DNA from 3 places in the Agrobacterium sp. 22-226-1 genome. Region 3 is predicted to be linked to each of the others. Evidence: predicted binding sites of a transcription regulator. Region 3 holds the regulator's gene; each other region holds the start of a gene.

Region 1 (10,088 bases), 360 kb from region 3:
CCTGCGGGAGAAGCTGGCGCTTGCCGCCACGCGCCTGCCGGATGAGAGTTTTGCTCTGCTCAAGCAGTTCCTGGCCCTGAAGGCGCCTCTGCCGCAGGCCTCGCAGGTTCTGGCGGATTTTGCCGCAAAGGCGAAGCTGAAACTGGATGGCGCGCTTTCCGCTTTCGATAAACGCGTCGCAGCGCTTGCCAATGCCGGTGTCGATCTCGAAACCGTCACCTATGGCGCGGCCTTCGGTCGTCCGCTCGATTATTACACCGGCCTCGTATTCGAGGTGGTGGAAGCTGGCGGAGACAGTGTGCTGGCCGGTGGCGGCCGTTTCGACCGGCTGCTGACCCTGCTCGGCGCACAGGAAAAAATCCCGGCCGTGGGCTTTTCGCTCTGGCTGGATCGCATCGAAGCGGTGCGCGGGAGCGACAAGCCATGATCACCATCGCACTGCCCTCCAAGGGCCGGATGAAGGAAGACGCCTCCGCCGTTCTGGAACGCGCCGGGCTGAAAGTGGCGGCTGTCGGCAATGACCGTTCCTATCGCGGCCGCATCGAAGGGCGCGACGATATCGAGATCGCCTATCTCTCGGCCTCCGAGATCGCCCGCGAGATCGGCGCCGGCACCGTAGATTTCGGCGTCACGGGTGAGGACCTCGTGCGCGAGGGACTGACCAATGCCGATGCGCAGGTGGAATTCTGCGCCCGCCTCGGTTTCGGCCATGCGGACGTCGTTGTCGCCGTGCCGGAAATCTGGCTGGATGTGGACAGCATGGCCGATCTCGGCGATGTCGCTTCGGAATTCCGCGCCCGTCATGGCCGCAGGCTCGCCATCGCCACCAAATATTGGCGGCTGACGCAGCAGTTCTTTTCGCGCCAGCACGGCATTCAGCTTTATCGCATCGTCGAAAGCCTTGGCGCGACCGAAGGTGCACCGGCCGCAGGGCAGGCGGATATCATCGTCGATATCACCTCGACCGGCTCGACGCTGAAGGCCAACCACCTGAAAATCCTCTCCGACGGCATCATCGTCCGTTCGGAAGCTTGTTTCGTCCGCGCTCGCAAGCCGGAACACGAAGGCGATGCGGCGGTTCAGGAGATCGCCTCGCGCATCAGGGCTGCGGTCTGACGACGTAAAAAAAAGCCGCCGGAGCGATCCGGCGGCTTTTTATTGGTCGATCCATTTGGCTTATGCGTGGGCCACAGCCGCGCCGCGCTTGGCGTCGACGGAGTAGGCGCCGGGGCCGAAGGCGGCAAGCAGGATGTAAGCGCCGGCAAGGGTGATGTTCTTCACCATCATGATGCCGTTCAGCGTGTTGATCCAGCCAAGAGCCGGCTCAGGCCAGCCGGGTACGGCAACGGTGCCGCTGTGGAACACCAGACCGGTGAAGACGCAGAAGACGGCAAGCGCCCAGGCGGCGATTTTGGTCTGGAAACCAGCGAGAATGGCAAGACCGGCAACGAGTTCGAACAGGCCTGCGATATAGGCAAGGGCGGTTGCGGCGGGCAGGCCGGCGCCCGTGATCATGCCGGCCGTGCCGGCCGGATCGACGAGCTTGCTGAAGCCCGACGTGATGAAGATGAAGGAAAGCAGAATACGGGCGATGAGAACGAGAACGTTCTGGCTGCTGGACATGGAAATCTCCGGTAAATAGTCGGCGTGTCGCCGGTTGAACTGCAATGTCTGGAGATATCAATGACCGAAAATCATCCGCCCATAAAGATGAACAATAGAAGACAAATCGTCTTCATTTTGTGAACGGTACTGAGCGTCTGTCCGGCTATGTTCAGGCGGCGAAGCGAATATCCTCAAAGCGCGGAAACAGGAAAAGCCCTGATATGCGCCCTTGCTGGCCGTCTTCGAAGCCGGAAGATTCACCCATGCAGATGACCGGCTGCCGCATCGCCGGCAAGATGGAGAGGCCGGTTGAAAAACAGAAGCGTGAGGGTGCGGTGGAAACCTGCTCGAAAAGTTCCAGAACGCGGGCGTGGTCAGCGCGGTCGTAACAGCGGACAAGGCTGAGCAATCCGCACTCGCCCGGCGGCAGGCCGTGCATGAACGATGCGTGTTCGCCGAGCCGGATGACGCCACTGGAAAGATCGCTGCTCCACTCCTCCGACATGAAGAAATGCGACAGGGTCCGGGGATCGGGCGTGGTTGTTACCGCCGCAGGCAGAGCATCGTTGCGTCTTGATATTTCAAACAAATCGCGCCCCCGCATGAACACGTGCCAGCGCCGCCACTTCAAGCGCCACTGCCAGGTTGAACCTTTACCGCCACCCGCAGTCGAACGTATTTGCCAGGCATCGAAACCCCTTCGATGCTGGCCGCCCCGTCGCGGAACCCTTACGGGGGGTGACTTATAGTTTATTTTCCCCTACCTACAACAACCAGCCAGTGAGAAAATCAAAAATATTATGTATTTCTTCTTCAATATCGCGAGATATGCGAAAAAGCACAACTAAATAGCGCGCTTATAAGCCGGTCCGAGTGGAAATCGGCCCCGTATGGGGTGGTGATTCGCTCTTGAATGTGCCCTATTATTGCATAGGGCTGCAAAAAATAGCCGGATAAAATCACGCCTGTTCCAAAACGGGACAATACACGAACCGTTCCGCTTTCGGCCTTCAGAATTGTGCAACCTGTTGATTTTCATGAAGCATCTCTCGCGAGAACGCTGACGTCATCCTCGGCCCTGTGCCGAGGATCTAATCACGTCGAATAAAATCAATCGGTTGCAGATCCTCGGGACAGGCCCTAGGATGACGTCGGCGTGATTGGCTAGCCTGTCTTCCCATCTGACAACGCTATTCTTCTTTGGTGTCCGGTTTGGCACGGCATACCCGAAAATAATAGAACCAATGACACATGACTTCTTCGAGAAATTTAAATCGGACAGCAATGGGCCTGTCCCAAGGATGACGCCGATAAGATGTGCCGCCTTCCGTCAATCACACAGGCACGACAAAGAAAAAGGGCGGTCCGAAGACCGCCCTTTCTTAATTCCGGTGACAGGACTGATTAGAAGTCCATGCCGCCCATGCCGCCGCCCGGCATTGCCGGCATTGCAGCTTCCTTCTTCGGAAGCTCGGCGATCATGGCTTCGGTGGTGATCAGCAGAGAAGCAACCGAAGCTGCGTTCTGCAGAGCCGTACGAACAACCTTGACCGGGTCGACGATGCCGAGCTGGATCAGGTCGCCATATTCGCCGGTCTGGGCGTTGTAGCCGTAGTTGTCTTCGTTCTTCTCGAGGATCTTGCCGACAACGATGGAAGCTTCGTCACCTGCGTTGTCTGCGATCTGGCGAACCAGAGCCTGCAGGGCGCGGCGGATGATGTTGATACCGGCTTCCTGGTCGTCGTTTTCACCCTTTGCGGTGATCTTCGTGGACGAACGCAGCAGGGCAACGCCGCCGCCCGGTACGATGCCTTCCTGAACGGCAGCGCGCGTCGCGTTGAGAGCGTCGTCGATGCGGTCCTTCTTTTCCTTCACTTCGACTTCCGTCGAACCGCCGACGCGGATAACGGCAACGCCGCCAGCGAGCTTGGCAAGACGTTCCTGCAGCTTTTCGCGGTCGTAGTCGGAGGTGGTTTCTTCGATCTGGGCCTTGATCTGGGCAACACGGCCTTCGATGTCGGACTTCTGGCCGGCGCCGTCAACGATCGTGGTGTTTTCCTTGGAGATCGAAACCTTCTTCGACTTGCCGAGCATGTCGAGGGTAACGTTTTCGAGCTTGATGCCGAGGTCTTCGGAAATGACGGTACCACCGGTCAGGATGGCGATGTCTTCCAGCATGGCCTTGCGGCGGTCGCCGAAGCCAGGAGCCTTGACGGCAGCGATCTTGAGGCCGCCACGCAGCTTGTTGACGACGAGCGTTGCAAGAGCTTCGCCTTCGACGTCTTCAGCGATGATGACGAGCGGCTTGCCGGTCTGAACGACGGCTTCGAGAACCGGCAGCATGGCCTGAAGGTTCGAGAGCTTCTTTTCGTGCAGGAGGATGTATGCGTCTTCGAGGTCCGCAACCATCTTTTCCGGGTTGGTCACGAAGTAGGGCGACAGGTAGCCGCGGTCGAACTGCATGCCTTCGACGACTTCGAGTTCGGTTTCGGCGGTCTTGGCTTCTTCAACGGTGATGACGCCTTCGTTGCCGACCTTCTGCATTGCTTCAGCAATGTCGAGACCGATCTGACGCTCGCCGTTTGCGGAGATCGTGCCGACCTGCGCAACTTCTTCAGACGTGTTGATCTTCTTGGCCTTGGCCTGAAGGTCCTTGACGACTTCAGCAACGGCCAGATCGATACCGCGCTTCAGGTCCATCGGGTTCATGCCGGCAGCAACTGCCTTGGAACCTTCGCGAACGATGGCCTGGGCCAGAACGGTCGCGGTGGTGGTGCCGTCACCGGCGATGTCGTTGGTCTTGGAGGCAACTTCGCGAACGAGCTGTGCGCCCATGTTCTCGAACTTGTCTTCCAGTTCGATTTCCTTGGCGACGGAAACGCCGTCCTTGGTGATGCGCGGAGCGCCGAAGGACTTGTCGATAACGACGTTACGACCCTTCGGGCCGAGGGTGACCTTTACTGCATCAGCAAGAACGTCGACGCCCTTGAGCATCTTTTCGCGTGCTGTGCGGCCGAATTTTACTTCTTTGGCTGCCATTTTCAAAACTCCTGGTTTCGAATGACCGGACCGGGTCCGGCTTGAAATTTAAGGAAACGATGGGTCGGCTGAAATCAGCCGATGATGCCCATGATGTCGGCTTCCTTCATGATCAGAAGGTCTTCGCCGTTGAGCTTGACTTCGGTGCCCGACCACTTGCCGAACAGAACGCGATCGCCAACCTTGACGTCGAGAGCGACGACCTTGCCGGCCTCGTCACGTGCGCCGGAACCGACGGCGACGATTTCGCCTTCCTGCGGCTTTTCCTTGGCGGTATCGGGAATGATGATGCCGCCCTTGGTCTTTTCTTCGGACTCAACGCGACGAACGACGACGCGATCGTGAAGCGGGCGGAAATTGGTGCTTGTCATTGTCTAATCCCTCGATCAAATGACTGCGCGAGCTTTTGGAACTCGCCTGATGGGTGTTAGCACTCTCCTTTATCGAGTGCCAGCGGAACCGAGATAAGGAGGGCTTCTGCCGGAGTCAAGAACGCCCTGTCTGAAAAATTTCATGGCTTATGGTTATCAGCGTTCCATGACAGAAATTTCCCATGCGCGGACGGGCGCCACGACGACATTCTTTTCGTGCGTTCCGGCCGCATCGCATCTAATGGGCATTTGTGTTCATGCTGCGTCAGGCGGGCCAAAGACCGGTCTGGCGGCGCTTTTTTCCTTGCCATCGGCGTCCCGCTTTGCGATGTGACGCTCACCCTCTTCTCGCATCCGGAAAGCATCTCATGGCCCATCGCATTCTCACCCTCGGCGAAATCACGGCTGGGTTCGACGTTATTCTTTCGGATGTCTGGGGCGTGCTGCACAATGGTGTCAGCGCCTTTCCGGATGCGGCGGTTGCCCTGCGGGAAGCGCGCAAGGCCGGCAAGACGGTGGTGCTCATCACCAATTCGCCGCGTCCCGCTCCCGGCGTCATCGCCCAGCTTCGCGTTCTCGGCGTGCCGGATGAAGCCTATGACCGTATCATCACCTCCGGTGACGTCACCCGCGGCCTGATCGCGGAAGGTCCGAAAAAAGTCTTCCTGCTCGGCCCGGAGCGGGATCTGCCGCTGCTGGACGGTCTCGATGTCGAGCGCGTCGGCGAGGCGGAAGCGCAGTCCGTGGTCTGCACCGGCTTTTTCGACGACGAGACGGAAACGCCTGAGGATTATACCGAAATGCTCAAGGGCTTCATTGCCCGCAACGTGCCGATGATCTGCGCCAATCCCGATCTGGTGGTGGAGCGCGGCGAGCGCATCATTCCCTGCGCCGGCGCCATGGCCGCTTACTACGAACAGCTCCGCGGCGAGGTCCGCATTGCCGGCAAGCCGCATGCGCCGATCTATGAGGCCTGCCTTGCGGCGGCCAAAGAAGTGCGCGGCGCCTTCGCCAAGGATCGCGTGCTCGCCATCGGGGACGGCATGCCGACGGATGTGAAGGGCGCGATTGCGAGTGGTCTCAACCTTCTTTATATCAGCGGCGGCATTCACGCCGCCGAATATACGCTGAACGGCCAGACGGACGAGGCGCTTCTCAACGCCTATCTCAAGGGGCAGGGTGCTGCTCCCGGCTGGTGGATGCCCCGTCTCGCCTGAGGACATCTTGCCTGAGGAATAGCTGGCGCAGGAATGGATCGATTGCCATGACCGTCTTTCACCGCAATGAAAAAAAGGAGCCGCTGCCGGAAGCTCTTCGCGGCGGCGTCATCGCCATCGGCAATTTCGACGGCGTGCATCGTGGCCACCGGGCTGTGCTGGATCGTGCCCTGGAGCTGGCGGAAGCCCGTGGCGTTCCCGCGCTGGTGCTGACCTTCGAGCCGCATCCCCGTTCCGTCTTCCGTCCCGATACGCCGGTCTTTCGCCTCACGCCCGCGCCATTGAAGGCGCGCATCCTTGAGGCAATCGGTTTCCGCTCCGTCATCGAATATCCCTTCGACCGGGAATTTTCGCAGCGCTCGGCGGAGGAATTCGTCCAGTCCATTCTGGTCGACTGGCTTCATGCCAGCGCTGTCGTCACCGGCTTCGATTTCCATTTCGGCAAGGGCCGCGAAGGCGGCCCGGCATTTCTGATGGAGGCCGGCAAACGCCATGGCTTCGACGTGACGCTGGTGGATGCCTTCCGCGACGAGGGCGCGGATGTCGTCTCCTCCAGCCGGATTCGCTCGCTTCTGTGCGAAGGCGATGTGGCGGGTGCCGCAGGCCTGCTCGGTTATCGCTTCACGGTGGAAAGCGAAGTCATCGGCGGCCAGAAGCTCGGCCGCACGCTGGGTTATCCCACCGCCAACATGGCGCTGGCACCGGAAACGGAACTGAAAGCGGGCATCTATGCCGTGCGGTTCCGCCGCCCGGACGGTTCGATCCGCGATGGGGTGGCAAGCTTCGGTTACCGCCCGACCGTCACTGAAAACGGGGCGGCGCTGCTCGAAACATTCGTCTTCGATTTTTCCGGCGATCTTTATGGCGAGGTCTGTTCGGTCTCCTTCTTCGGGCACCTGCGCGACGAGCTGAAATTCGACGGTCTCGATCCGCTCGTCGCCCAGATCAGGCGCGATGAAGAAGAGGCGAGGGCGATGTTATCGGGCGTGCGTCCGCTCAGCGAACTGGACGCCAGGATCGCGTTCTGACCGGGTAAGGCCGGTCAGCCCCTGTTCCGGCCGATATTGCCGTCGCTTTTCTCTTCCTTTTTGCCGGAAAACCGCATAAACAACCGGCCATGTTCCAATACCGGTTGATGTTCAAAACTCAGATTGGCCGAATTATTGGCCCGGCCTTCCGCCCGCTCTGACGAGCCGGAAGGTCCGGGATTTTGGCGCTTGTCATGACTTTGGTCATGGCGCTTTCCGTATTTGCCCTCTTTGAAATTGAGACGGCGCGACCGACACGGCGCGCAACAACGGTACGATTATGAGCGACACCGCAGAAAAACTGGATTACTCCGCCACCCTCTATCTGCCGCAGACGGATTTTCCGATGCGCGCCGGCCTGCCGCAGAAGGAACCGGAAACGGTGAAACGCTGGCAGGAAATGGGCCTCTACAAACGCCTGCGCGCCTCCGCCGCCGGCCGCGAAAAATTCGTGCTGCATGACGGCCCGCCCTACGCCAACGGCAATATCCACATCGGCCATGCGCTGAACAAGATCCTGAAGGACGTCATCACCCGCTCGTTCCAGATGCGCGGTTACGACGCCAATTACGTTCCGGGCTGGGATTGCCACGGCCTGCCGATCGAATGGAAGATCGAGGAAGCCTATCGCGCCAGGGGCAAGAACAAGGACGAGGTTCCGGTCAACGAATTCCGCAAGGAATGCCGTGACTTCGCCGCCGGCTGGATCAAGGTTCAGTCGGAAGAGTTCAAGCGCCTCGGCATCGAGGGCGACTTTGAAAACCCCTATACGACGATGAACTTCCACGCCGAAGCCCGCATCGCCGGCGAACTCCTGAAGATCGCCCGCACCGGCCAGCTTTATCGCGGCTCGAAGCCCATCATGTGGTCGGTGGTCGAGCGCACGGCGCTGGCGGAAGCCGAAGTCGAATATGCCGATGTCGAGAGCGACATGATCTGGGTGAAGTTCCCGGTGGCAAAACTCGAATATGACGAGCAGACCATCAACTCTCTATCATTCGATTTGGGTCTTCGCCCCGAATACGAAGATGAGAAAGCTGATATCGTCGATTATGCTGTCCAGGAGGCTCTCGATAAAACCCGCCGGCATCTCGATGAGTTGCGGGGCGCGTCAGTGGTCATCTGGACCACCACGCCGTGGACCATCCCCGGCAACCGCGCCATCGCGTTCTCTTCGCGGGTCGAATATGGCCTCTACGAAGTGGAAAGCGCGCAGAACGATTTCGGTCCGCAGCCGGGCGAAAAGCTGATCTTCGCCAAGAAGCTCGCCGATGAGGCCGCAGCCAAGGCAAAGCTGACCTTCAAGCTCGTTCGCGACGTGAAAACCGAAGAACTTGCCGCCATCACCTGCGCCCATCCTTTGGCGTCGCTTGGCTACGATTTCCCGGTTCCGCTGCTCGAAGGCGATCACGTCACCGACGATGCCGGTACGGGTTTCGTGCACACCGCGCCGAGCCACGGCCGCGAGGACTTTGACGTCTGGACCGCACATCAGCGTGAGCTGGAAGCGCGCGGCGTTTCGTCGGCCATCCCGTTCCCGGTTGGCGATGACGGTTTCTACACCGAAGACGCCCCCGGTTTCGGCCCGTCCGCCGAAGGCGGCGCTGCCCGCGTCATGGACGATAACGGCAAGAAGGGCGATGCCAATGACCGCGTCATCAAGGCGCTGATCGCGGAAAACAACCTGTTTGCCCGTGGCCGTCTGAAGCACAGCTATCCGCATAGCTGGCGCTCCAAGAAGCCGGTCATCTTCCGCAACACGCCGCAATGGTTCGTCTATATGGACAAGGAACTGGGCGACGGCACCACGCTGCGCTCGCGTTCGCTGAGCGCTATCGACGACACCCGCTTCGTTCCGGCTTCCGGCCAGAACCGCCTGCGCGCCATGATCGAAGGCCGGCCCGACTGGGTCCTGTCGCGCCAGCGCAGCTGGGGCGTGCCGATCGCCGTCTTCGCCGATGAGAAGGGTGAAGTCCTGATCGATGAGGCCGTCAACGCCCGCATCCTCGAGGCCTTCGAGGCCGAAGGTGCTGACGCCTGGTTCGCCGAAGGCGCCAAGGAACGTTTCCTCGGCAATGACCACGACCATGCCCGGTGGCAGCAGGTCATGGACATTCTCGACGTCTGGTTTGACAGCGGCTGCACCCACACCTTCACGCTGGAGGACCGCCCGGACATGAAGTGGCCGGCGGATGTCTATCTGGAAGGTTCCGACCAGCATCGCGGCTGGTTCCACTCATCGCTGCTCGAAAGCTGCGCGACGCGCGGCCGCGCGCCCTATAATGCCGTTGTCACCCATGGTTTCACCATGGATGAGAAGGGCGAGAAGATGTCCAAGTCCAAGGGCAACGTCGTCTCGCCGCAGGAAGTCATGAAGGACGCCGGCGCCGATATCCTGCGCCTGTGGGTCATGACGACGGATTACTGGGAAGATCAGCGCCTCGGCAAGGCCATCATCCAGACCAATGTCGATGCCTATCGCAAGCTGCGCAACACCATCCGCTGGATGCTTGGCACGCTCGCCCATTATGAGGGCGAGGAGATCGCCTATGCCGATCTGCCGGAGCTGGAAAAGCTGGTGCTGCACCGTCTGTCCGATCTGGATAAGGTCGTGCGCGAAGGTTATGACGGCTTCGAGTTCAAGAAGATCGCCCGCGCGCTGGTGGATTTCGCCAATGTCGAGCTTTCGGCCTTCTATTTCGATATCCGCAAGGACACGCTCTATTGCGACGCGCCGTCGTCGCTGAAGCGCCGGGCGGCCCTGTCGGTCATCGCCAAACTGTTTGATTGCCTCGTCTCTTGGTTGGCGCCCATGCTGCCCTTCACGA
Region 2 (10,088 bases), on a different contig from region 3:
AACCGCCGCTGCTTTTGCCATTACCCTTCCTTTGTCTCATCGTCATCGAGGTCGATGAAGAGCTCGTCGAAAGCTCTCGGAACCTCGGTCGAATGTCTTGGAGCAGGTATGTCATCGACCAGCAGACGCACGCTTTCCATGCGCGATTTCGGGATCAACACAGGGACGAGATCAAGCGTATCGCAGAGTTCGGCAAACAGAGTCAGACGGTCCCTGCCCAAGCGATTGTTGGCAAGGTCACGTTCCAGTTCCGATATGCGGGCACGATTTCGGCCAAGTCGCTCGGCGAGCGCCGGTTGGCTCAGGTCACGCTTTTTGCGGGCTGCGAGCAGTTGTTCGCCCAATGACTGAAAAACGGTAGGGGTCATGCGGAATTCCGCTTTATGGTGAGAAAAATGCGGAAATCCGCATAGACGTCTTTTATACGTGCGAGCGGAATTCCGCAACATATTTTGCAAATGTACGGAATTCCGCTCGCACGCGGATCTGCTAACTTGCAAGTCCTGGTATCTCATCCCACGGTGGCGTCGCCTTAAGGGATTGGTGGAGATCGGTTTGGTAATTGGTGGAAATGACCGAAGTCCAGAATGCTCACTTCAGACGCCATCGCTTCCCCGCCGCGATCATCGCCCATGCTGTGTGGCTCTACTATCGGTTTCCACTCAGTTTTCGCGATGTTGAGGATCTGCTCGCCGAGCGCGGCATTGAGGTCTCGTTCCAGACCGTCTCGGAATGGGCGGCGAAGTTCGGCCTCAAATTCGCTCATCAACTCCGGCGGCGTTGGCGCGGCCAGTTTGCCGACAGGTGGCAGTTTGACGAGATGGTGGTCTCCATCAAAGGAAAGAAATACTGGCTCTGGCGCGCCGTCGATGCCAATGGCTACGTCCTCGATGCGCTTTTGCAAAGCCGAAGAAACAGGCGAGCAGCGCTGCGACTGATGAGAAAGCTGCTGAAAGGCCAGGGTGCCACGCCACGGGTCATGGTGAGCGAAAAGCTGCGGTCCTACTCTGCCGCGAAGGCGGAACTGATGCCGGGCGTCGAGCATCGTTCCCACAAATGCCTCAACAACCGTGCCGAGAATTCACATCTTCCCGTGCGACGACGGGAGCGACGTATGATGCGCTTCAAGTCGGCGCGGCAATGCCAGCATTTTGTGTCAACCCACGGCCAGATCGCCAATCTCTTTCTTCTCCACCGAAAACAACTGACCGCCGCAGATCATCGCAAGCTCCGTTCCCACGCCATCGCAACATGGCGAGACATCGCCGCGTCAATCAACGCATAAACATCCGCCGATGAGCCTTCTTGCGCACTCGCCTCGATTAAGGCGACGCCACCCTCCCATCTCCCCAAAAATGGCCCACCCCACGAATGGGGCAGGCCACAGCTCACCTAGAAGTCCATGCCCGGACCAGCGGGCAGGGCGGGAGCGGCGTCCTTCTTTGGCTTTTCGGCAATCATCGCTTCCGTCGTGACCAGGAGGCCGGCAACAGAGGCCGCATCCTGCAGGGCGGTGCGAACCACCTTGGCCGGATCGATGACCCCCTGAGCATAAAGGTCACCATACTCGCCGGTCTGCGCGTTCCATCCGAACGACAGCTCGCTCTTTTCCCGGAGCTTGCCAACGATAATCGAACCTTCGGCACCGGCATTTTCAGCGATCTGACGCACAGGTGCCTCGATTGCGCGGCGGACGATATCGATGCCGACCCGCTGATCTTCATTGGCAGTCGGCAGACCCTCCAACGCTTTGACTGCACGTAGCAAGGCTACGCCACCACCGGGCAGGATACCTTCTTCGACGGCTGCGCGGGTTGCATGAAGGGCGTCATCGACGCGATCCTTCTTCTCTTTCACCTCGACTTCGGTCGAGCCGCCGACGCGAATGACGGCAACACCGCCTGCGAGCTTGGCAAGACGCTCCTGCAGCTTTTCGCGGTCGTAGTCGGATGTCGTCTCCTCGATCTGGGCGCGGATCTGGGCCACGCGGCCGTCAATCTCGGCCTTGGAGCCGACGCCATCGATGATGGTGGTGTTTTCTTTTTCGATTGCCACCTTCTTGGCGCGGCCGAGCATATTCAGCGTGACGTTCTCCAGCTTTATGCCGACGTCTTCGGAGATCACAGTGCCACCGGTGAGGATAGCGATGTCTTCGAGCATGGCCTTGCGGCGATCACCAAAGCCTGGCGCCTTTACCGCCGCAATCTTGAGGCCGCCACGCAGCTTGTTGACGACGAGGGTCGCGAGCGCTTCGCCTTCGACGTCTTCAGCAATGATCAGCAGAGGCTTGCCGGACTTCACCACGGCTTCCAGCACCGGCAACATTGCCTGGAGATTGGAGAGCTTTTTCTCATGGATGAGGATATAAGGGTCTTCGAGCTCTACCCGCATCTTGTCCTGGTTGGTCACGAAGTAGGGCGAGAGATAACCGCGGTCGAACTGCATGCCCTCGACGACTTCCAGCTCTGTCTCGGCAGTCTTTGCTTCCTCGACGGTGATAACACCTTCATTGCCGACCTTTTCCATCGCTTCAGCGAGGTACTTCCCGATCTCTTCGTCGCCATTGGCCGAGATCGTTCCAACCTGTGCGATTTCCGAATTGCTGGTAATTTTGCGGGCGTTCGCTTTCAGCTCTTTAACGACTGCCTCCACGGCAATATCGATGCCGCGCTTCAGGTCCATCGGGTTCATGCCCGACGCAACCGCCTTGGCACCTTCCTTGACAATCGCCTGGGCAAGAACAGTTGCGGTGGTGGTGCCGTCGCCGGCGAGATCATTGGTCTTTGACGCCACTTCGCGCAGCATCTGCGCGCCCATGTTCTCGAACTTGTCTTCCAGTTCGATTTCCTTGGCGACCGAGACGCCGTCCTTGGTGATGCGCGGCGCGCCGAACGACCTGTCGATGACCACGTTACGTCCCTTCGGACCAAGCGTTACTTTGACGGCGTTGGCAAGAACATCGACCCCACGCAGCATGCGTTCACGGGCATCGGTGTTGAATTTGACTTCTTTCGCAGCCATTTGTTCACTCCTTCAATAGGCAGCTTTTTGACTGATGGCGGACGGTGCGTGATTACGCAGCCTGCTTCTGCTCGGCCTGGGCTTCGATAATACCCAGGACGTCGCTTTCCTTCATGATCAACAGGTCTTCACCGTTGATCTTGATTTCAGTGCCTGACCATTTGCCGAACAGGATCCGGTCGCCAGCCTTGACGTCGAGCGCCTGGATCTGGCCGGCCTCGTTTCGTGCACCAGGCCCAACGGCGACAACTTCGCCTTCCTGCGGCTTTTCCTTGGCAGTGTCAGGGATGATGATACCGCCTTTGGTCTTTTCTTCGGATTCGACCCGGCGGACGAGAATGCGATCATGAAGCGGTCGGAACGACATGTTTTCCTCCGTTGAGCAAAAATGATGACGTTGAAGACCCAGGCCGGACCGGATGACCAGTCCGGGCGGGTGCGAACCTCACTCAAGCGTTCGCGGGCAAAATTTATTTTCGGGATTTTTCGATTTCAAGAGGGTGTTCTGGAAAAATTAGCACTCGGCCATCGCGGCTGCTAACATACTGCAATCGCTAAGTAATTTTAACTGGTAATGTAGAATTGTCTTGATGCCGATCAGAATTTACGTCACCTTCACCTTGTTACGAAATGGAGATGAAGCATGCAATTCTCATCTGACCTGGAGCGACAGCTCAATGGCTACGGACTGACGACTGCCCACATCCTCTATCGCATCCCAGACTTTGAATCCGTTCTGCAAACCTATGTCTGGCAGGATTACGATCTCGCGCCCGTTTTCCCCGAGATGCACAAGTTCCTGGATTTTTGGCGGGCGTCCCTCGATGGGCCGCTGCATTCGGTTCGCTACAGCCATCAGCGCCTGATCGGGCCCAACGAATGGCGGCGTGTCGATGGCGAGTTCAAGCTGCATTAAGGCTTGAATCTGACTTTTCCACTTCCTAGCTCACCCGGCGATCGGGGCTTGATGAGCCCGATCGCTTTCCACGTCTGTACGGAGTGAGGCCACATGGAAGAAAATATCAGGATCATCAAGAGTGCCAGTATCCCGGAGAGGGAGGAGATCATCACCGATTTTGCTCGTTGGCTTGAGACCACCTCGCAAGATGCGCTGGTCTATGGTGAGGGCCGTTTTGCTGTGATGTCGGCCAATATGGCACAAGCGATCCGCACAAACGCCGACGAACTTGCGCGCGACAATCCCGAAACGACTGAACGGGTATTGCAGCAAGCTTGCGCGATGATCTCGCAGTTCAAGGCGGCGTACCCGCATCGCGTTCTCAGTCGATCAGTGCATTGAAGATAGAGCAAATTGGGATCGGTAAAATTTTTGCGGCAGATCTTGAACCGGAAAATCGCCAAAACCAACTCATTTGCCGCCAGCCGCTGAGACAAGGGCTGGTTTCGCCGGGGAGCGCCGCTTTTGGCACTCCCGTACCCATGTTGCTTCAAGGAGGATATGGCTATGGTAACATCTTACGACTACGCACCTCTCTACCGCTCGAGCGTAGGCTTCGACCGGATCTTCAATCTTCTGGAAAACGCCCGGCGCGCCCGGTCGACCAGCGAATGGCCGCCTTATGACATCGTCAAAAGCGATGACGACACTTACCGGATCTCGATCGCGGTGGCTGGATTTGCACAGGACGATCTCGATATCATCTTCCAATCCAATCTGCTGACCGTCACCGGCAAGAAGCAGGAGGCACCAGCGGATGGCTACCTGCATCGTGGCATCGTCGGACGCCCGTTCGAACACCGGTTTGAGCTTGCCGACCATGTCCGGGTGAAGGGAGCGGAGTTGAACAACGGTATTCTCTCGATCGCGCTGGTCCGTGAGATCCCTGAGGCCTTGAAGTCGCGGAAGATCTCGATCCAAAGCACACCTGCGCTGACGTCAAATGCTCCGGCGCAGATCGAAGCGCAGAAGGCGGCTTGATCTTTAAGTTCATGCAGTGGGTCACGTGCGCCATCGCAATGGCGCCCGTCAACATCCCGGGGGCAGTGCCAAGTTGTTTGGCGCTGGGTGCCATCGACGCCGTGTTGCCAGTAGACTGTCATTTCAGCGGCATACTCAGCCCACAGGCTGAACGCATCAGCCCGCGCGGCGGTATGAAATGGCAGGCAGCGTGTAGCGGCGGGGGCGGAAGATGGTGTTGATTTGCTCGTGGGCTGACAGGAAGCGCTGTGCCTGAAGTGGTGTTTTGAACCGACCCATGATCTTCTCGCGTTTTCGGGTCTGCCGATGGGAGTTTTCAATTCGGTTGTTCAGCTCCTTGTGCGCCCGATGATCGGCATCTGGAGCGATGGCCTGGATCGGCGTTACGTACTGCCCGGTTTGTTCGTCACGCCCACGCGCGGCTGACCAAACTGCTTGATCAGTCTTGAGAAGAAGCGCCTGGCAGCCCTGCTGTTGCGGCGAGCCTGAACCAGGATATCGAGAACACGCTGTTGGCATCAATGGCGCGCCAGAGCCAGAACTTCTTGCCGCCAATCTTGATGACGGTCTCATCCATGTGCCACTTGTCTTTGGGTTTTGGCCGGTCCCTGCGGATGCAGTTCGCGAAATGACAACCGAAGCGATTGACCCGGAGCCGAACAGTTTCCCGGCTGACGACAACTCCGCGCTTGGCGAGCAGATCCTCCGCATCGGCAGTGCTCAGGGCAAAGCGGTGGTAGGCCCACATCGCACTTTCAGCCAGAGCCTGATGAAGCGGCGGCTCGAACAAAGTGCGAGCAACCTGCTTGACGAACGATTTGGCAACATTTCGACCGCTGCCTATGGCGCCGGTTTTAACGATCTGTCGCACTTCAGCCGGACCTTCCGGAACCATTACGGAATGTCGCCCCGCGAGTACAGGAACTCTTTCGCCAAGCTCAGGGGCTAGGCCGTGGCAGCGATGGCATCAAGTCTCCGCACCTTCATCCGCCTGAACCTTGGCACCGCGGGTCGAGCTTAAGGCCCTACATTCCGGTCATGCCGCCGTCGATGGTGTACATGCTTCCGGTGATGTAGGACGCCTTGTCGGAGGCGAGAAACAGAACCAAATCGGCGATTTCCTCCGGCTGCGCATAGCGTTTGAGGCCGGTCAAGTTCTCGAATTGCCCCTTGACACCTGCCGGATCTGACTCGGAGAAGCCGGATTCGATCCCGCGCATCATGCGGGTGTCCACCGGGCCTGGGCACACAGCGTTCACCCTGATCTTCGCTGGTGCTGCTTCAGCGGCCGCAGCGCGGGTTAGCCCGATCACGGCGTGCTTGGACGCGGTGTAAACTCCGAGGGAGTGGAACCCAATGAGGCCAGCCATTGACGACGTGTTCACGACGGCCCCGCCACCTTGGACGGACATTTCCTTGAGCACGTGCTTGAGTCCAAAGAAGCAGCCCTTGATGTTGACGTCGAGAATCTTATCCAGGGTCTCGGCACTCGTATCGACAAGCAGTCCTGTCTTTCCCTCGATGCCCGCATTGTTGAAAAACACGTCGATCTTTCCGAACCGTGCCTTGGTGGCCGCGACGAAGCTCTCCACCTCGGTCTCTTTCGAAACGTCAGCGGCGATTACGACGCTTCGGTCCGGTTTGAGACCGAGCTCGGCAGACATCGCTTCAAGGGCGTCCTTGTTCAGGTCGACGAGAACAAGATTAGCGCCCTTATCATGAAAAGCTTTCGTCGTAGCCTTTCCGATCCCTCCGGCCGCTCCAGTGATAAGGACGGCTTTACCTTTGAATTGCATATGTGTCTCCAGTCTGCTGAAATTTTGGGGATCCCGATCTCCGGGACAGGTCACGCGTTGGCTTCCATAACGTCAGGACGGCTGGACGAATTCAGTGAACTTGACCTTGTAATCGACGTCTCGACGGCTGTACCTCCAAGCGCCGTCTTCGCGCTCCAACCAGTCATGATAGACGCAGATGCTGCCCTCGGTCTTGCCGTCCTTGACCACGAAGAACTGCAGGTAGGCCTTCTGCCGTGCTGTATCGCCTTGGAACGTAATGATCTCGTTGGTCGTAAGGTGATGCATGTTGCCGAAAGTCTCGTTGCAGAGCTTGACGAACGCCGCAAGCTCCTCTGGGCCACAAGGGCGCTGCCCCTCGATCAGAGCGTTGAATACGCCGCTCTTAGTGAAGCACGCCGTCCAAGCCTTTCCGTCGACATCGTCGACAGCGTAGTTGTATTTCGCATTGAGAGCCTTGATTTCCAGTATGTCGGCGACGCGGGCCGTATCGATCGTGTCAGTCATTGGTTCCCCATTATTGGTTACTCGCAGGGCGTCGCTCACGTGATCGCCGCAAAAAAGATCGTGCGTTTTTGGCTATAGGTCTTGGCGTAGAGGGAAGGGAGATTTTGCCGGGAGAGAACTGTGAGAACAGTGGTGCAGAGGTCGGCCACGGTAGCGGCGGAATAATCCGTCCGGGCATTGTAAAGTCAACCGAGAACAAGCAAGACAGTGACATCTGCCGCGATCGCTCATGCCAGTGCGATTTTTGTCCACAAGTTCATGGCCGCTGCGCGCAAATTTTGTGATTAAATTAGAATCGTTCTATATTCGTTCATCATACGTTGCGCCTACCATTAGTCTTGCCTAAAGTAGAAGTTGCGCAAGATAAGTGGTCGCAACTTGGTTCTCATCAATTGTTGATTGCAGGCGCAGTGGCCGAGCGCCGAGGACGTTGCGGGAGACTTAACAGAAGACCAGCGTGCGTCCCTTCATTCAGATCCATGGTTCCAGGGTGAACTGCTTCATTTCCGATCACACGAAGAGCGTCAAGAGCTTGTTGGATACGCTGATCCAGTCCTTTTTGACCGCCTTCACCGAGGTGGCCGCACAATTTTCGTACCGCCAAACGAAGCAGCGCAGCAGCTCTGCGCGGAGAAGAGCTCATGACGCCGGCTGCCTCGTGATAGTCGACGACTATGACTTTAGGAGTGTCGTGGTTGACACCCGCACACCGCTCTGCACGGTTCTCAAGATGAATTATTCGGGCAACGGGCAGAAGGGCGGTCGGCACACAACCCGGAACAAGTACCGCCACAATTCCATTTGCGGCTCATGAGGAGAACGCAAATGCGCGAGAACAAAATGGAGCCATACACCGTCGAGCAGTTGCAGCAGCAATATGCCGTGAGCCTGCATATGGCGGTGGAGGTGCGGGAGCGGTTCGGTGGCGACCGGTCGAAGCTCGCCAGGTTCATGAAGCACTGCCCACACAGGGACGCTGAAAAAAAACCGACGAAAAAGGGCTGGCTTGAACCAAGCCACGGCCGTTTGAAATTTGCCGACGAGGTCTTGAACGCGCCTTTTCTGCCACCAATATTTTTTGTGCTTCTTGATCTGGTTGTTTGGATTGGAGGTAAGAAATGAACAGCCAAGATGTTTTGTTTCGAGCACCCGTTCGTGTTCGCATGCAGTGCGGACTCGAGAGAACATTCCTCAGCGTCTACGATGCGCTGGACTACCTAGAGCACGAGTGGCCCCTTCGCCGCGGGGATCGCTACAAGCGGGCGGTACACCGATGCCGGGCCGCACTGGCGTGGGCCGCGTCTCCGGACGTCGCGCGTGAGGCTTTCATCGCAGCTTGCCTTGAGGCAGGGATGCCGATGGTTATGACAAGTTCGTTGCCCGCGGGCAAACATAGACCCAATCTTCAAGCAGCCGGCTAGATACACAGCCCCGCGGAAAGCGGGGCTTTTTATGTCGTGTGATCTATCCAAAAAAAATTTCGCAGACCCACTAGCCGTTTTCGCCTCTCTCTCGGAAAGTATGTGTGTGGCTCACGTCGGGGCACCCTTATTTTGCAGGCGTGGATCACAGAACCCGGCCTAAAATACTATATATTGTTGCTCCGTATGGAGCACATCCTGCATGATCAGAACACGCAATCAGAATATCGCAGGCCCATTTCCTGGCACCGGATCGGCACCGGCTATGGTTCGGGACAAGTGGTTGCCGCCAGACGGTCGCGCCGCTTTCGAGAGGTTGAACGACGAAGCCGCGATGCGCGGTACCGTCATCAACGCGGGTAGCCTAGTCGCAGCGAACGACAACCGCTTCGGATTCGCTCCCGGTGGATAAACGTCGCTCTAAAACCGAATTTGTATGAAAGGGTTAGAAACCCAACGGCACCTTGGGGTGCCGTTTCCATTTGGGACGCTCTTAGTCGACGGACGTTTGAAACTCGTGAGATGTCTTCATCCCATTCAAGATCATAGTGCTGGGTATCGGCATGTACTATGCCATTAAGTGGCATCACGATCAGGCGAAGAAAGACGAAGCGTCCAAGGGACACTAAACGCCAGTGGGTGCCCACTTGCTTCTTGCTGGGTTCGCACAGGTTATCGGTAGACAATTTTTGCCAGCTCCGCCAGTGACAAGGTGGGGCTGAATACGTTTCAGGACCGGCCGTGGACGCGTAAGCCCGGATAACCAAACCGCACACCGTATGGGCGCCGCCTGATTTTCAATCCCATGCGCGTTCTCTTCCGCTTGCATGGTGATCGTGCGGCCCGTTCCCTTAGTTGGTTGAGCGGGCCGCTTTGGCTATTTTTCATCATTAGTTGGTGGGGCTTCCTTGACGGCACCGCAATGTAACTTGGGGACTCGACCCACCACCCACCACGACGCCATTATTCCGCACGATGGTGGGTATAGTATCGCGGCAGAGGCCGTCTTCTGATGATTGAGAGGAAATTCTATGGTGATCAAGGTTGTGGAAGGCGCATCGGGGCCGATCGAATTCCGACCCTTTGATGGAGAATCCGCAGTCGGGCTGCCAAGTGAAGAGGCGCTTGCCGCCTTCGCACAGGAGCTTGGCGTTTCGTTGCCGGTGGCGTATCGACAGTTTTTGCTGCGGATGAATGGAGGCAAGGTGTCGCCACGGGGTTTCCGGTATGAGTATTCTCCGGAGGCGCGCCTCTTTCTGGAGCGTTTCCTCGATCCGAATGATGAAATCCTGTCGGAGAACGCGACGCTCTTTCGCTACTTTCATGCGCTCGGGCATGCGAAGCAGGCTCTCGACCTCAAGGCCCTGCAGGTCACAGTCCGCCGCTGGGGGCGCGAGGATACCG
Region 3 (10,088 bases):
CAGTGGCGACGCAAATATCGAAAAAATCTTCGTCGACAATAATGTCTATCTGACGTCCGAGACCCAGAAGGCGACGGCCGATCACGGCGAATTCGACATGGCGGCGCAGACCTTCATCCTGACCGGCAAGCAGGTCGTGCTGTCCGAGGGCACGAATGTGTTCACCGGCTGCAAGCTCACCGTTCTGATGAATACGGGACAGGCCAAGCTGGAAAGCTGCGGCGGTCCTGTCCGGATCATGCTCGATCCGAAATCGCAGAAAAAACAGTAGTCTTTCCTCGTGAAGATACCCTCGATCTCAAAGATATTCGGCGGCGGGCGCAGCCGATCCGCGGACGCGGCCTCGCCGGCGGACAAGACCCCCTATCAGGGCACGCTGATCGCGCATGGCCTGACGAAGACCTATAATACGCGCCGTGTCGTCAACGGGGTTTCGCTGGTCGTGCGCCGAGGCGAGGCCGTGGGACTGCTCGGCCCGAACGGTGCGGGTAAAACCACCTGTTTTTACATGATCACGGGCCTGGTGCCCGTGGATACCGGCAAGATCGCCATCAACGGCAATGATGTCACCACCATGCCGATGTATAGACGCGCGCGTCTCGGCGTCGGTTATCTTCCGCAGGAAGCATCGATCTTCCGGGGCTTGACGGTCGAGGAAAATATCCGCGCCGTGCTGGAAGTGCATGAGCCGGACGCTGCCAAGCGCAACCGCAAGCTCGATGAGCTGCTGGAAGAGTTTCATATCGCGCAACTGCGAAAGTCGCCTGCCGTGGCGCTTTCGGGTGGCGAGCGGCGGCGTCTGGAAATCGCGCGCGCACTCGCGACCGATCCGACCTTCATGCTGCTCGACGAACCTTTCGCAGGCGTCGATCCGATTTCGGTCAGCGATATCCAGAATCTGGTGAGACACCTGACAGCGCGCGGCATCGGCGTTCTCGTGACTGACCACAATGTCCGTGAAACGCTCGGTCTCATTGACCGCGCCTACATCATCCATGCCGGCGAGGTGCTGACGCATGGACGTCCGGACGATATCGTCAACAATCCGGATGTACGCCGTCTCTATCTCGGCAATAATTTCAGCCTTTGAACGCCTGGGCGCGAAAGATTCTTCATCGCGCCCCGCCCTGACGCTTGACCAAACAAAATAAAAAAGCAATTTTTGGGCCAAGTTCCGTCGTCTCAGTAAAATTTCTGGAAAATCAGGCGACGGAGAAGCTGTAAGGGGAGTTTCGCGTCCGCCATGGCATTGTCTGCCAGCCTTTTGCTGCGTCAAAACCAGTCTCTCGTGATGACACCGCAACTGATGCAGTCCATCCAGCTGCTTCAGATGACGCATTTCGAGCTGACGCAGTTCATTGCGCAGGAGGTGGAGCGCAATCCGCTGCTGGAAATTGCGGCAAACGATGGCGATTTGAGCAGCGATGCACCTGTAGACGCGGAAAGTTTTGGCGACGCCGATAGCGAAAGTTCGGAGAGATCCGCCACGGTGACGTCAGACAGTGACGACTGGTATGGCGACCGTGCCGCAAATCTTGGCGAGCAGCTGGATACCAGCTTCGAAAACGTCTTTCCCGATGATGCCGAGCCCCGAAAAGCCGATGCGCCCGAACTGGCCGGCCAGTGGAAATCCATGCCCGGCCAGGAGTCGGGGGAAAGTTACGATCTCGACGATTTCGTCGCGGCCAGACAGAGTCTCGGCGACCATCTCAATCAGCAACTGCCGCTCGCCATATCCGCCGCCGAGGACCGGATGATCGCCGATGCGCTGATCGGCCAGCTTGACGAGACCGGCTATATTGCGGCGGATGCCGTCGACGACGTCGCCGAACGGCTGGGCGCGGCCCCGTCGGCGGTCGAGCACGTTCTGAAGACGCTTCAGGGCTTCGATCCACCGGGTGTATTTTCCCGTTCCTTAAGCGAATGTCTGGCGATCCAGCTTGCCCAGAAGGACCGGCTCGACCCGGCCATGCGGGCTTTCGTCGACAATCTGGAACTTCTGGCGAAACGCGACTTCGCCTCCTTGAAAAAAATCTGCGGTGTCGATGAGGAAGACCTCCTCGACATGCTGGCGGAAATCCGCACGCTCAACCCCCGCCCCGGCGCGGGTTACGATTCGATGGTTTCGGAGACCATCGTTCCCGATATTATCGTTCGTCCCTCCTCCACCGGCGGCTGGCTGGTGGAAATCAATCCCGAGACGCTGCCGCGCGTGCTCATCAACCAGAGTTATTTCGCCGAGGTGTCGAAACACAAGGCACGCGCAGGCGAGGATCAGGATTTTCTGACTGAGTGCATGCAGACGGCGCATTGGCTGACCCGCAGCCTCGACCAGCGCGCCCGGACAATCATGAAGGTGGCGACGGAAATCGTGCGCCAGCAGGATGCCTTTCTCGTCAATGGCGTGGATCATCTGCGCCCGCTGAACCTCAAGACGGTGGCCGACGCCATCAAGATGCACGAATCCACCGTCAGCCGGGTGACATCGAAAAAATACATGCTGACGCCGCGCGGTCTGTTCGAGCTGAAATATTTCTTCAGCGTGTCGATCAGCGCCGTGGAAGGCGGAGACAGCCATTCGGCGGAAGCGGTGCGCCACCGCATCAAGGCCATGATCGCGCAGGAGGCCGCCGAGGCGGTTCTTTCAGACGATGATATCGTCGACAATCTGAAAAAGAGCGGCATCGATATCGCCCGCCGCACCGTCGCCAAATATCGGGAGGCGATGAACATCCCCTCCTCCGTGCAGAGACGTCGGGAAAAGAAGGCGATGGCCAAGCTATCCGCCTTCTGAGCGGTGGCCGCGATCACGTTTATGGCGGTTTTTTGCCGCACCATTGACTCTTGCCACGGCAAGGGCTAGAAGCCCGCCGCACACGTAAGCAAGGTCATTTGTAACGGATTCATCTCCACCGTCCATGGGCGTAAAATTCGAATGAGGGCTTTTTAAGGTCTTCGAAACGCTTGGATGCGCGCGCGGCTTGACGTAAGCTGGTACTCGCAAATCACTACAAAAAGGAAAATTTCCATGAGTGTGCGTGTATCTGGTAAACATATGGAGATCGGTGAATCTTTCCGTCAGCGGATCGAGGACAATATAGGTCTGGCGGTTACCAAATACTTCGATGGGGGGTATTCAGGCCAGGTGACCGTGGAGAAGTCCGGATCGCGTTTTGCCGCGGACTGCAAGCTGCATCTCGATACCGGCATTGTATTGCATGCGGCGGGTCAGGCAAATGATCCGCAGGCCAGCTTCGATGCCGCCGCAGAGCGGATCGAGAAGCGCCTGCGCCGCTACAAGCGCAAGCTTAAGGACCACCACAATGGTGCGAATGGCGTGTCGCAGGAAATCGCCTATACGGTGATGGATGCTATTCCCGATGAGGACCACGAGGTTCCTGAAGATTACGCACCCACCATCGTAGCGGAGAGTTCGAAACAGATTAAGACAATGTCCGTCGCCAGCGCCGTGATGGCGCTCGACATGACGGACGAACCGGTTCTGCTGTTCCGCAGCCCGGGCAAGGAATATCTCAACATCGTTTACCGGCGTCATGACGGCAATATTGGCTGGATCGACGCGGAAACGATCAAGAGCTGAACAGTCTGACAAGACGTGGGAGGCAGAGCGCGAAAGCGTAGCTGCCTCCTGCATCGTCTCGATGGCATGAAGGAAAAAGAGAATGGCGTTGGCAGATTTGCTGCAACAAGATGCGATTATTCCCGCCCTCAAGGTGAATTCCAAAAAGCAGTTGCTTCAGGAGCTGGCCGCAAAGGCAGCCAGAATTACCGGAGTCTCGGAACGGGAAGTTTTCGACGTCATCCTCCAGCGTGAGAAACTCGGCTCCACCGGTGTGGGCCACGGCATCGCCATTCCGCATGGCAAGCTCAACAGCATCCATCAGATCACCGGCGTCTTCGCGCGCCTTGAAACACCGGTCGATTTCGAAGCGCTGGACGACCAGCCGGTCGATCTGGTTTTCCTGCTGCTCGCGCCCGAGGGCGCCGGCGCGGATCACCTGAAGGCGTTGTCCAGAATTGCACGCGCCCTGCGCGACCCTGAACTGGTCGCCAAGCTGCGCGCCACCGATTCCGATACCGCAATCTACGCTTTCCTCAATCAGGAGCAGGCGACGGCGGCTTGATCGCGGCTAACTCCCTCAGTTTAACGGCAATAAAAAACGCGCCCTGAAGGCGCGTTTTTTATGACGTAAGGATAGATGCCTTACGCGTCTTTTTCATTGAGAGACGAGGTGCCCGGCTCGGCCGATGCGGCAACTTCCGCCTTCGGGCCGCCCTTGGCGACGCCGACCATTGCCGGGCGCAGGACGCGGTCGCCGATGGTGAAACCGGCCTGAACCACCTGCAGCACGGTATTGTTCGGAACCGCCGGATTCGGAATTTCGAACATGGCCTGATGGAAATTCGGGTCGAACTTCTGGCCCTCGGCATCGATCTTCTTCACGCCGTGGCGTTCCAGCGTCGACAGCATCGAACGTTCCGTCATCTCGACGCCTTCGATCAGACCGTTGAGACCGGCTTCGCCATTGGTCTTGAGTTCATCGGGAATGGCTTCAAGCGCGCGGCGAAGATTATCGGAAACGGCGAGCATATCGCGCGCGAAACCAGCGAGAGAATAGGCTTTCGCATCCTTGACATCGCGTTCCGTACGACGGCGAAGATTGTCCATTTCGGCCGCAAGGCGCAGGAACTTGTCACGCAGGTCGGCATTTTCAGCCTTGAGCAGCTCGACCGGATCGGGTTCGGCAGCGTCAATCGGCTCTTCCCCGGCGAGCGCGGGTTCGACAAACTCTTCGGCGACGTCCGCGTCAGGTCCGGGCTTTTTTGTATCGTCGGTCATGACGTTCTCCAGATTTGAATATGTTGGTTGCGCCCGATATCGAGCTTTGACGGGCAAAAATCAAGGCTTGCGGCGAAAAGCTTGCCGCATTCCCTGACCTTGCGGGTCTGTCCTATCTCTGCTTGCGGGAAAGGCGGGCCATGATCTGCGCCGTATAGTCCACCATCGGCACAATACGGGCGTAATTCAGCCGGGTCGGGCCAATGACGCCGACCGCACCCACGACACGATTGTCCTCATCGCGATAGGGCGCGACGATCAACGACGAACCGGACAGGGAAAACAGCTTGTTTTCCGAGCCGATGAAAATCCTGACCCCCGAGCCGCTTTCCGCGAGATTGAGGATTTCGATGAGATTTTCCTTGCGCTCCAGGTCGTCGAACAGCAGGCGCACCCGATCGATATCTTCCTCACCGGCGAGACCCTCGAGCAGGTTGGAGCGACCGCGAACGATGAGACGGCCGAGCTTGCCCTCCTCATTGTCTCCCGCCCATACCGCCAGACCGCGCTCCACGAGGTCCTGCGCCAATATGCCGAGTTCCGATTGCAGTTCCGCCCGCTGCGTCTGGAATTGACCGCGCAACTCATGCAGCGTCTGACCGGAGAGATGGGCATTGATGAAATTCGCCGCTTCGGTCAATTGCGACGAGGAGATGCCGGCCGGCAATTCGATGATGCGGTTTTCGACCTGATTGTGGTCGCCCACCAGCACGGCGAGCGCCTTGGTGGGCTCCAGCCTTATGAATTCGACATGCTTGAGGATGACGTCGTTCTTCGCCGTCAATACGAGGCCCGCGCCGCGCGACATGCCGGACAGCATGCGGCTAGCCTCCGTCAACAGCCCTTCCAGCGACTGTTCGTGGCCGGCGACCGGTCCGATCTGACGGTCGATAGTCGCCCTTTCCTCGGCGGGCAGGTCACCCACCTGCATGAAGGCGTCAACAAAGAAGCGCAGCCCCGTCTGGGTCGGCAGGCGACCGGCGCTGATATGCGGCGAATAGATGAGGCCCAGTTCCTCGAGATCGCTCATGACGTTGCGAACGGAGGCGGGTGAAAGCGACATCGGCAACAGCCGCGACAGGCTGCGCGATCCGAGCGGCTCGCCCGTATCGAGATAGCCTTCGACGATGCGCCGGAAAATTTCCCGCGACCGTTCATCCAGCAGCGATGCCTGATCTTTTGATAGCGGTGCGGAAAAACCCATTTCGTCCGTTCTTTGTCGTTCAAACCAGCTCGCATCAATATAATGCGTTGCAACGCCGCGGCAAAATGGAAATTGGCTTTGCAAAAGCCCGGACCTCGCCTTAGAAGGCAGGGACCAACATGGAGAGTGGATCATATGCGGCCTTCAGGCAGAAAAACCGACCAGATGCGCAAGGTTTCCTTCGAGCGCAATTTCTCGAAACATGCCGAAGGTTCCTGTCTCGTGAAATTCGGCGACACGCATGTGCTCGTCACCGCAAGCCTTGAAGAAAAGACGCCGCCGTGGCTGCGCAACAGCGGCAAGGGCTGGGTCACCGCCGAATATGGCATGCTGCCGCGCTCCACCCACGAGCGCATGAAGCGCGAAGCCGCTTCCGGCAAGCAGGGCGGTCGCACGCAGGAAATCCAGCGCCTCATCGGCCGTTCGCTGCGCGCCGTCGTCGATCTGCAGGCGCTGGGTGAGCGCCAGATCAGCATCGACTGCGACGTCATCCAGGCCGATGGCGGCACCCGCACCGCGTCCATCACCGGCGCATGGATTGCCCTGCATGACTGCCTGAAATGGATGGAAACCCGCAACATGATCAAGGTCGAGAAGGTTCTGAAGGACCATATCGCCGCGATCTCCTGCGGCATCTTTGCCAACCAGCCGGTGATCGATCTCGATTACCTCGAGGATTCCTCCGCCGAGACCGACGCTAATTTCGTCATCACCGGCTCCGGCGGCATCGTCGAGGTTCAGGGCACAGCGGAAGGCGCGCCCTTCTCCGAGGAAGAATTCCTGACGCTGCTCGGTCTTGCCAAGGCCGGTTGCAGCGAACTGGTCGCCCTTCAGAAACAGGCAATCGCCTGAGCCGACAGGAAAGCACCATGCGCAAGCTCGATACCAGAACGATCGTCGTCGCCAGCCACAACAAGGGCAAGATCGCCGAAATCGCCGATCTGATCGGGCCTTTCGGCTTCTCCGCCAAATCGGCGGCGGAACTGAATTTCGAAGAGCCGGATGAGACGGGTACGACCTTCGAGGAAAATGCTGCCATCAAGGCGCTTGCCTCCGCTAAGGCATCGGGTCTTCCGGCTTTGTCCGACGATTCCGGTCTGGTCATCGATGCGCTGGATGGTGCGCCGGGTGTCTATACCGCCAATTGGGCGGAAACGGCCGATGGCACCCGCGACTTCGCCATGGCGATGCAGAAGGTCGAGGATGCGCTGGCCGAGCGAGGCGCATCGAAACCGGAAGACCGCACCGGCCGCTTCGTCAGCGTGCTGTGCCTGGCGTGGCCGGACGGGCATCTCGAATATTTCCGCGGCGAGGTGGAAGGCACGGTGGTGTGGCCGCCGCGCGGAACGAGCGGTTTCGGTTACGATCCGGTCTTCAAACCGGAAGGATACGACACCACATTCGGCGAGATGAGCGCGGATGAAAAACACGGCTGGAAACATGGCGACGCCTTCGCGCTTTCGCACCGTGCCCGGGCGTTTAAAAAATTCGTAGAAACCTGCCTGGAGGCATGAACCCGATGGTCGGGGAGCATCAACTTTCTGCCCCCGGCGCGTCGCTTCTGCCGGATACGGGCGATCCCGGTTTCGGGATCTATCTGCATTGGCCCTTCTGTGCGGCCAAATGTCCCTATTGCGATTTCAACAGCCATGTCCGCCACCGGCCGGTGGATCAGGAACGGTTTACGGCAGCCTTTCTCCGTGAAATGGAACATATGCGGACGCTGAGCGGCCCGCGCGTCGTGACCAGCATTTTTATGGGCGGCGGCACGCCGTCGCTGATGGACCCGCAGACGGTCGCGGCACTTCTCGATGGCGTCTCGCGCTTCTGGCATGTGCCGGATGGTATCGAGATCACCATGGAAGCCAATCCTTCCAGCGTCGAGGCCGAGCGTTTTCGCGGTTACCGCGCGGCGGGCGTCAACCGTGTCTCGCTCGGCGTGCAGGCGCTGAACGACCGCGACCTGAAGTTCCTTGGCCGCCTGCATGATGTTGCCGATGCCTTGAAGGCCATCCGGCTGGCGCGGGAGATTTTTCCGCGCATGTCCTTCGATCTCATCTATGCCCGACCGAACCAGACGGTGGCCGAATGGGACGCTGAGCTGAAAGAGGCTGTCTCCTACGCGGTCGACCATCTGTCGCTCTATCAGCTGACCATCGAGGAAGGCACGCCCTTCTACGGGCTGCACAAGGCCGGCAAGCTGATCGTCCCGGATGGCGAACATTCGGCCGTGCTTTATGAAGCGACGCAGGAAATCACGGAGCGTTACGGCATGCCGGCATACGAGGTTTCCAACCATGCCCGGCCGGGTGCTGAAAGCCGCCACAACCTGACCTACTGGCGTTATGGCGATTATGCCGGCATCGGCCCCGGCGCGCATGGACGCCTGACGCGAGGCGCTTCCAAGCTCGCAACCGCCACCGAGCGCCACCCGGAAAACTGGCTCGAAACCGTCGAGCGGGAAGGCCACGGTATGGTCGATCAGGAGCTGCTTGGCGTCGATGAGCAGGCCGATGAATTGCTGCTGATGGGCCTTCGCCTGCGCGAAGGCATCGATCTCGCCCGCTGGAGCGACCTTTCCGGCCGCAATCTCGATCCGGAAAAGGAGGAATTCCTCCTCCAGCACGGTTTCGTGGAAAGGCTCGGCAATTCCCGCCTGCGCTGCACGCCGTCCGGCATGCTCATTCTGGACGCGGTGGTGGCCGATCTCGCCTGCTGACGCCAGCCTCCACCCGGCTTTAGCCCAATAAACAAGACGACAATAAAAAAGCGGCCCGAAGGCCGCTTTTTTCATGCGTTGTTTTCATTGATCAGGCGTTTCAACAGCTCAACCTCATGGCCGAGCTTGGTGTCGCCGGAAATCAGTTCCTCGATCTTGCGCACGGCATGCAGAACCGTGGTGTGATCGCGACCGCCGAAACGGCGACCGATCTCGGGGAAAGACCGCGGCGTCAGCATCTTGGCCAGATACATGGCGATCTGGCGTGGCTTGACGATGACGCGGGTGCGGCGGTTGGACACCAACTCCTGTCGCGACACATTATAGTGCTTGGCGACGATGCGCTGAATATCCTCGATGCGTACACGCTTGGCCTCACCCGTCCCGACGAGATGCGACAGCAGCTCATCGACACGATCAACCGAGAGGTTCGGCTCGAAAGAGCGACGGAACATCAGCTGATTGAAGGCGCCTTCAAGCTCGCGTCCGCTTGCCGTCACGCTCTTGGCCACATGGGTCAGGATTTCATCCGAAATCTCGAAGGACGGATCGTCCTGGCGTGCCGAGCCGAGGCGGCGGTTGAGCATCTCATAGCGCATGTCGTAGTCGGGACCTTCGATCTCGATGGCCATGCCGCCCTGAAGGCGGGAACGGACACGCGGATCGAGCGATTCCAGCTCCCATGGCGCACGGTCAGCCGCGACCACGACCTGCTTGGCGCTGTCGAGCAGCATGTTCAGCAGATGGCAGAATTCGTGCTGGATCATCTTGCCCTGCAGGAACTGCATGTCATCGATGACGAGCAGGTCGATATTGCGCAGCGTGTCCTTCAGCGTCAGCGCGTCATTGTCGCGGATCGCAGTGGCGAAACGCCACATGAAATATTCGGCCGTCAGATAGACCACGCGCGGATTGCGTGGGCTGTCAATGGCGGCATTGGCGATTGCCTGCAGAAGATGCGTCTTGCCGAGGCCGACACCCGCATGGATGAACAGCGGGTTGAAGCGCACGGCGCCGGCACCGGCTTCGGCGATCGTCTTTGCCGCCGCAAGGGCGACGCGGTTGGACGAGCCTTCGACAAAGGTATCGAAGGTGAAACGTGTGTCGAGCGGCGAACCGAACAACGGCCCGGAACCGCCCTGACGCATGGTCGCCTGCGAAGCCGCAGGCTGTGCGGCAGGCGTCGCGGGCTGCGACGGAATGAAGGACTTGTTACGCTGAACCGCACCGACTTCCGGAACGGGCTGCGCCCTTTCCTCGGTCTGAGCTGGACGGACCGGGCGGCTGGCCGAGCGGACCAGAAT

The links. The regulator HrcA, encoded in region 3, represses chaperone genes, less so after heat shock. The targets are predictions, from matches to a motif close to GTTAGCACTCNCNNNNNGNGAGTGCTAAC.
Region 1: a site for HrcA is predicted at 5,071-5,099, ahead of groES (co-chaperone GroES). Genes of this name have one in related genera too.
Region 2: a site for HrcA is predicted at 3,535-3,563, ahead of groES (co-chaperone GroES). Genes of this name have one in related genera too.

What each region holds. Positions count from the first base shown of each region.
Region 1 covers NZ_JBNWCP010000001.1:612,480-622,567, forward strand. The annotation lists gene ACQZ5K_RS02980 (ATP phosphoribosyltransferase regulatory subunit) at 1-427, shown strand, start outside; gene hisG (ATP phosphoribosyltransferase) at 424-1,116, shown strand; gene ACQZ5K_RS02990 (DoxX family protein) at 1,177-1,623, opposite strand; gene ACQZ5K_RS02995 (hypothetical protein) at 1,775-2,209, opposite strand; gene groL (chaperonin GroEL) at 3,010-4,644, opposite strand; gene groES (co-chaperone GroES) at 4,719-5,015, opposite strand; gene ACQZ5K_RS03010 (TIGR01459 family HAD-type hydrolase) at 5,384-6,232, shown strand; gene ACQZ5K_RS03015 (bifunctional riboflavin kinase/FAD synthetase) at 6,280-7,260, shown strand; gene ileS (isoleucine--tRNA ligase) at 7,541-10,088, shown strand, end outside.
Region 2 covers NZ_JBNWCP010000018.1:70,170-80,257, forward strand. The annotation lists gene ACQZ5K_RS23370 (hypothetical protein) at 1-21, opposite strand, end outside; gene ACQZ5K_RS23375 (helix-turn-helix domain-containing protein) at 21-368, opposite strand; gene ACQZ5K_RS23380 (IS6 family transposase) at 572-1,285, shown strand; gene groL (chaperonin GroEL) at 1,393-3,021, opposite strand; gene groES (co-chaperone GroES) at 3,074-3,388, opposite strand; gene ACQZ5K_RS23395 (usg protein) at 3,665-3,937, shown strand; gene ACQZ5K_RS23400 (hypothetical protein) at 4,031-4,321, shown strand; gene ACQZ5K_RS23405 (Hsp20 family protein) at 4,487-4,960, shown strand; partial or broken gene ACQZ5K_RS23410 (IS6 family transposase) at 5,080-5,750, opposite strand; gene ACQZ5K_RS23415 (helix-turn-helix domain-containing protein) at 5,730-5,909, shown strand; gene ACQZ5K_RS23420 (SDR family NAD(P)-dependent oxidoreductase) at 5,986-6,756, opposite strand; gene ACQZ5K_RS23425 (nuclear transport factor 2 family protein) at 6,829-7,263, opposite strand; gene ACQZ5K_RS23430 (DUF4145 domain-containing protein) at 7,652-8,056, opposite strand; gene ACQZ5K_RS23435 (hypothetical protein) at 8,089-8,385, shown strand; gene ACQZ5K_RS23440 (DUF982 domain-containing protein) at 8,382-8,684, shown strand; gene ACQZ5K_RS23445 (SMI1/KNR4 family protein) at 9,731-10,088, shown strand, end outside.
Region 3 covers NZ_JBNWCP010000001.1:252,651-262,738, reverse strand. The annotation lists gene ACQZ5K_RS01320 (LptA/OstA family protein) at 1-271, shown strand, start outside; gene lptB (LPS export ABC transporter ATP-binding protein) at 281-1,090, shown strand; gene rpoN (RNA polymerase factor sigma-54) at 1,244-2,794, shown strand; gene hpf (ribosome hibernation-promoting factor, HPF/YfiA family) at 3,029-3,601, shown strand; gene ptsN (PTS IIA-like nitrogen regulatory protein PtsN) at 3,684-4,145, shown strand; gene grpE (nucleotide exchange factor GrpE) at 4,226-4,861, opposite strand; gene hrcA (heat-inducible transcriptional repressor HrcA) at 4,974-6,065, opposite strand; gene rph (ribonuclease PH) at 6,201-6,917, shown strand; gene rdgB (RdgB/HAM1 family non-canonical purine NTP pyrophosphatase) at 6,935-7,579, shown strand; gene hemW (radical SAM family heme chaperone HemW) at 7,585-8,784, shown strand; gene dnaA (chromosomal replication initiator protein DnaA) at 8,856-10,088, opposite strand, start outside.